DNA from 2 places in the Streptomyces sp. NPDC002156 genome. Region 2 is predicted to be linked to the other one. Evidence: riboswitches for the same ligand, from Rfam matches in the RefSeq annotation. Region 2 holds a riboswitch; the other holds the start of a gene.

Region 1 (3,260 bases), on a different contig from region 2:
GCCAAGGGCGAGACGGTGGAGGAGATCACCGGCCTGGTCCGGGCGATGTACGAGCACGCGAACGTCATCGAGGTGTCCGGGCGGACCGTCGACATCGTCGGCACGGGCGGCGACGGCGCGAAGACGGTGAACATCTCCACGATGTCCTCGCTCGTCGTGGCCGGCACCGGCGCCAAGGTCGTCAAGCACGGCAACCGGGCGGCCTCGTCGGCGTCGGGCTCCTCGGACGTCCTGGGCAAGCTCGGCGTCAACCTCGACCTGACCCCGCAGCGGGTCGCCGAGGTGGCCGAGGAGGCCGGCATCACCTTCTGCTTCGCCATCAAGTTCCACCCGGCGCTGCGTCACGCGGGCGCCGCCCGCGGCCAGTTGGGCATCCGTACGGTGTTCAACGCCCTCGGCCCGCTGACCAACCCGGCGAAGGTGAAGGCCCAGGCGGTGGGCGTCGCCGACCCGCTGATGGCGCCGATCGTCGCCGGTGTCTTCGCCGAACGCGGCAACTCCTCCCTCGTCTTCCGCGGTGACGACGGCCTCGACGAGCTGACGACCACGGCCACCTCCCACGTCTGGATCGTCCGGGACGGCAAGGTCACCGAGGAGACCTTCGACCCGCGCGACGCCGGACTCGAACTGGTGCCGGTGGAGGCGCTGCGCGGCGGCGACCCGGCGCACAACGCGGAGGTCGCGCTGCGCTTGCTGGACGGTGAGACGGGGCCTGTACGTGATGCCGTACTGCTGAACTCGGCGGCGGCGCTCGTGGCGTTGGACCCGACCGGGGGACCGCTCGCCGAGCAGCTCCGGGCCGGTATGGAGAAGGCTGCCGAGTCGATCGACTCTGGTGCGGCCAAGCTGACGCTGGAGCGCTGGGTGGCGGCCACCAACAAGTAGTTCCGCGCCGATGGACGTCCCGCGATCCGGACACGGGTTGCGGGACGTCGATCACTTCACGTATTTTCTGCACCAGGTCATGAGTGACAGTCATGAGGCCCCGGCCGACTGTCCGGCAACCCTCCGTCCGTGGCGGGGTGCCCCGGGATGAAGACCAGGCCGTGAGCAGCAAGGCTTACGGCAAGCGCGGGCCCCTCTCGACACCAGGGGTCCTGGTCGTTCGAGGGAGTCTTCCGTGAGCAAGCGAATGCGATAGGGCTGCCGAGCCCCGCCTCCGCGCACCCCTTTTCCTTCCTTTCCGTGCTTGAGCCGTATGCGCTCGCGCGGTGATTTCTCTTGCCTCACACGGGAGTTCGCCATGTCTGTTTCCACTCTTGCCGCCGCCCAGACCATTTGTGCCCCGCTGCCCGTTCTGGGGCGTGATGTCACCGTCCCGCTCGTCACCGGCGGCGAGGTCAGCTACGCGGCGCTCGACTACGCGGCCAGCGCGCCCGCGCTCCAGCGGGTCTGGGACGACGTGGCGGCGTACGCGCCCTACTACGGCAGCGTGCACCGGGGTGCCGGGTACCTCTCCCAGCTGTCTACGGACCTCTTCGAGAACGCCCGCCGGACGGTCACGGAGTTCCTGGACTGCCGGGCCGACGACCAGCTGATCTTCACCCGGTCCACCACCGACTCCCTCAACCTGCTCGCCGCCGCCCTCCCCGAGGGCTGCCAGGTCTTCGTCTTCGAGACCGAGCACCACGCCTCGCTGCTGCCCTGGCAGAACGCCCAGGTCACCTACCTCAACGCCCCGCGCACCCCGCAGCAGGCCGTCGCCACCCTGGAGGAGGCCCTCGCCGCCCGCACTGCATCTATTGAAGAGGGTCAGGGCCCGGCGCTCGTCTGCGTCACCGGCGCGTCCAACGTCACCGGTGAGCTGTGGCCCGTACGGGAGCTGGCCGCCACCGCCCACGCGCACGGCGCCCGGATCGTCCTGGACGCCGCCCAGCTCGCCCCACACCACCCGGTCTCCGTCCAGGACCTGGACGTCGACTGGGTCGCCTTCTCCGGGCACAAGCTGTACGCGCCCTTCGGCTCGGGTGTGCTTGCCGGACGTGCCGACTGGCTGCAGGCGGCCGACCCGTACCTCGCGGGGGGCGGCGCGAGCCGTAAGGTCACGCGGCGTGCGGACGGGGGAGTGGACGTGGAGTGGCACGACAGCGCCGCGCGGCACGAGGCGGGGTCGCCGAACGTGATCGGCGCCTACTCGATCGCCGCCGCCTGCAAGGCCCTCAGCGAGGCCGGCTTCGATTCGCTGGTGGCCCGGGAGCAGTACCTGATCGACACCGTGCGGGCGGGACTGGCGGAGGTGCCCGAGGTCAGGGTGCTCTCGCTGTTCGGCGACGACGCGCCCCGGGTCGGGGTCATCTCGTTCGTCGTCGAGGGGTGGAACAGCTCGCACTTCGCGGCGGCGCTGTCCGCGGAGTACGGGATCGGGGTGCGGGACGGGTTGTTCTGTGCGCATCCGCTGGTGCGGACGCTGCTGGGGAGTGACCCGCAGACGCAGGGGGAGTGCGGGGCGCCTGAGGCGGCGCCTGGCGAGAAGTCGCTGAACGCGATCCGGGTCAGCTTCGGGGCCGGTACGCCGGACGAGCATGTCGAGCGGTTCGTGGGTGCGGTGAAGGAGCTTGTGCGGGACGGGGCTCGGTGGCAGTACCGGACCGAGGACGGGCGGTGCGTTCCGGCGGTTTGATCGCCCCCGCCGCCCCTACCCGTCCCATCCCTGGGGGCTGTGCCCCCAGACCCCCCTTGTCGCGCTGAACGCGCTCGTCCTCAAGCGCCGGACGGGCTGAAACTAGCCGTCCAGGCCGATTGCGAACGCTGCTTCCAGGTCGTGCTGGGAGTACGTGCGGAATGCCACGTGGGTGTCCGTCGCCTCTACGCCCGGGATCTTGCTGATGCTGCCCGGGATGATCTCCGCCAGGTCCTCGTGGGCCTTGACGCGGACCATCGCGATCAAGTCGTACGTGCCGGTGACGGAGAAGACCTCGCTCACGCTTTCCAGCGCGGCGATCCTCTCCGCGATCTCGGGGATCCGGTCCACGCTGGTCTTGATGAGCACGATCGCGGTGATCACGGCTGGTTCTCTCCCTCGGGCGCCTTCACTGGGGCCCTCACTTTAGTCGCACCGCGATATCTCACCCACGCGTAGACGAAGCCCAGGCCGAAGCCCACCACGTGCGCCAGGTACGCAACCCCGGGGCCCGACGACGCCCTCCCCGCCGCCACCCACTGGAGGGTCGCCCAGAAGGGGAGGGTCAGCCAGGCCGGGAAGCGCAGGGGGAGGAAGAAGAGGAACGGGAAGAGGCTTGTGACGCGGGCGCCTGGGAAGA
Region 2 (3,260 bases):
CCTAGCCGATCCAGGTGTCGTGCAACTGGACCCGGCTGCCCGAGTCGAAGGCGAGCCCGTGCACCCTCTTCGTCACGGCCAGCTGGGTCTGGAGCTCCACCACCGGGACGTTGTACGCGTTCTCCACGATCAGCTTCTGCGCCTCGGTCACCAGCTGTTGCCGCTCGGTGGCGTCCGTGGTCGCGGCCTGCCCGGCCAGCGTCGTGTCGAGCGAACTGGCGGGCAGACGGTAGAAGTTGGCCAGCTTGCTGGAGAAGGAGCTGCGCAGGATGTCGGGGTCGGCGCGGGTCACGTTGCTCCACACCAGGTCGAAGTCGCCGCCCTGGAGCGTGGTGGCGAACTGGCTGACCTGGCCCTGCTTGAGCACCACGTCGATCCCGACGTCCTTCAGCTGCTGCTGGACCAGCTCCAGCGCGGGCTGGTTGGTGGCGGCGTTGGGGAACCAGGCGATGGTCAGGCTCAGCTTCTTGCCGTCCTTGGCGCGGATGCCGTCACTGCCCGTCTTCCAACCGGCCTCGTCCAGCAGGGACTTGGCCTTGGCCGCGTCGAAGGCGAGGTCGGCGGAGAGGTCCGTGTAGTCGGGCGTCGTGTGCGCGAGGACGCTGGTCGCCGGCCGGGTGCCGGTCGGGAAGACGGTGTCGGCTATCTGCTTCCGGTCGACAGCGGCCAGGATCGCCTGACGCACCTTCGCGTCCTTCAGCACCGGCCGAGAGTTGTTGACCCCCAGGCCGAACACCACACCGGGGTTGGCCCGGCGCAGCAGCGTGACCTGACCGCCCCCGAGCGCCGCCTCGTTGGCCCTGCCGACGCTGCTGATCGCGTCCACCTGCCCGGACTGGAGACTGCCGGCCCGCACCCCCGCCTCGGGCACGACCTTGAACACCAGCTTGTCGAGATAGGCCTCGCCCTTCTTGGACCACAGCGCGGAGCCCCAGTCGTACCCGGTGCGCTTGACCAGGGTGATCGACTGGTTCTGCACATACTGCTTCAGCGCGAACGGCCCGGACCCGATCGCGCCCTCGCTGCACTTCTGCTGCGGGGACCTCTTCACGCTCGCCGACGACTCGATGCCCAGCGAGTGGGTCGAAGTCGCCTGCAGGAACTGGGCGTTGGGCTCCTTGAAGGTGACCTTGACGGTGAGCGGGTCCACCACGGTGGTGCTCTCCACGCTGCTCAGATAACCCTGGGGGAGACTGCCCAGCGCGCCGAGCTTCGGCACCGCGTCGAAGTTGTCCTTGACGACCTGCGCGGTCAGCTTCGACCCGTCGCTGAAGGTGACGCCCGACCGCAGATGGAACGTGAACTGTGTCGCGTCGGCGTCGATGTCCCAGCTCTTGGCGAGCCACGGCACGATCTTGCCGGTCTCGGGGTCCTGGTCGGTGAGGGAGTCCACGGTCTGGCGTACCGAGTAGATGCTTTCGTTGCTGCCGGACTGCTGCGGGTCCACGCAGCCGGCGTCGGAACCCACCGCGAAGGTCAGGGTGCCGCCGGACTTCGGCCGGCCGCTTCCGCTGCTGGTGTCGTCACCGCCCGACCCGCAGGCGGTCAGCAGAACACTGGTGGTCAGCAGGGCGGCCAGGGGCGCCCGACGGGAGAGTCTGGAATCCGGGAGTGCTGTCACGGAGGGTTTCTCCTACTCGTATCACCAGGCACGGGGTGCCGTGCTAGGCACGGCCGTGCATGGGTGTGCGGCCCCGGCAGGCTCGACACCGGCCGCGGGGGAGCGCTGTACAGACATGTGGTCAGGGGGAGGCGACACCGGGAGCGGTGGCAGGGAGAGAAGCGCGAAGTGGCGCCGGCCGGTGACGGACGTCAACCGGCGCGGACCGGGCTCGTCAGGATCGACAGAGGCAGCTGGTCGAGCGCTTCAGATCGATGTGGCGTCGGCGCGAGAGCCGGGAGAAGGGCGTGGCGTCGGCGAAGGAGGCAGGCAGGTCACCGCTGTGCCGCATACCGGTCCTCCCTGATCTCCGGCCCCGATCGAGGGCCACGCGCTTGCGGGAATCGTCGGTGATCCCGCCGGGCTTTCACCTGGAGCACCCCACCGCGCGGGAGGGTTGCCGGTCAGCAAGCCAGGGCTTGACGCTGACACTCAATGCCGGACGCGATCGTACGGAGCGGTCTTGTCGTACGTCAATGCCGGAAAGGGGCATCCTGAGGTGGAACTCCGGCCGGCCGAGCCGCTGTTGCCGACGGCGCCGCTGCGGCCACCGCATTGACAAGCCGAATCCACCAGGGCTGTCATGAGCACATGATCCAGTGCCCCGCGCCCCGCCCCCGACGAGCCGACGGCCCTGCCCCCGGCTCCCGGGCCGGGCGTGGGCGATCGCCACGGGTGTACCGCCGGTGAGCGGTCGCCGTGAGCTGCTCGACACCGCCCGGGCGGTTTTGACGGAGCGTCACGGAGTGCTCCTCCACGGCCCCGAGGGCATCGGCAGGTCCACGCTCGTGGCCGCCCTCATGACGTCCGCGCCGGGAACAGTGCTGTACTGCTCGCCCGCTCCGGAGGACGTCCGGCTCCCGTTCGGCGGTCTCGTCGACCTGTTCGCCCGGGTGCCGGAGGGCTGCCTGGAGGCACTGCCGTCCGAACCCCGGGCGGCACTGCGGGCGGCCCTGCTCCTCGGCCGCGAACCCGCCGACGGCCGGAGCCGTCTCGCGGTGCGTCTCGCCGTCCTCGAAGTGCTGCGCGCCCTCGCCGCCACAGGCCCTGTCCTGCTGGTCGTCGACGGTCTCCAGTGGCTCGACGAGCCGACCGCCGAGGTCCTCGCCTTCGCCGTACGCCGGGTCGAGGGCCTCGGCGTACGGATGGTGGCCACCGAGCGGGTGGCCGAGGGCGAGCAGCCCGAACGGCTGCGCTGCTGCCCGCCGGACACCGTCGAACTCCCCGTGCCACCGCTCGGCGACGACGAGGTGGCCCACCTAGTGCGCACCACCGTGGGCGCCGAACCACCGCCGGGCGTCCTGCGGGCGATCCAGGACACCGCCGCCGGAAACCCGTCGTACGCACAGGAGTTGGCGCGAGCCGCCCCGCGCGACCCGGTGCCCTTCGGCCGGCCACTGCCCGTGCCCCGAAGACTCCGCGACCGACTCCTCGACCGGACACGCTCGTTGCCGCAGCCGGCCCGGCACACCCTCCTCGTCACGAGCGCCACCGCCCATGCCACCCTCACCCTCCTGCGTGCCGCCGGACTCCCCGACCCCGTCGCCGATCTCGCGGCGGCCGAACGCATCGGCGTCGCGGAGGCCGACGCCCACGGCAC

What was found. Region 2 has a riboswitch for S-adenosylmethionine ahead of ACWCRB_RS00980 (putative leader peptide). Riboswitches for the same ligand answer to the same signal wherever they lie in the genome.
Region 1: linked by a shared signal. The riboswitch ahead of ACWCRB_RS43620 (aminotransferase class V-fold PLP-dependent enzyme) and the one ahead of ACWCRB_RS00980 (putative leader peptide) in region 2 are both predicted to bind S-adenosylmethionine.

Annotation. Positions count from the first base shown of each region.
Region 1 covers NZ_JBSFDA010000203.1:6,181-9,440, reverse strand. The annotation lists gene trpD (anthranilate phosphoribosyltransferase) at 1-885, shown strand, start outside; SAM riboswitch class IV at 961-1,078, shown strand; gene ACWCRB_RS43620 (aminotransferase class V-fold PLP-dependent enzyme) at 1,244-2,620, shown strand; gene ACWCRB_RS43615 (Lrp/AsnC family transcriptional regulator) at 2,723-3,004, opposite strand; gene ACWCRB_RS43610 (rhomboid family intramembrane serine protease) at 3,001-3,260, opposite strand, start outside.
Region 2 covers NZ_JBSFDA010000001.1:231,403-234,662, reverse strand. The annotation lists gene ACWCRB_RS00985 (ABC transporter substrate-binding protein) at 2-1,621, opposite strand; gene ACWCRB_RS00980 (putative leader peptide) at 1,836-1,952, opposite strand; SAM riboswitch class IV at 1,987-2,100, opposite strand; gene ACWCRB_RS00975 (AAA family ATPase) at 2,347-3,260, shown strand, end outside.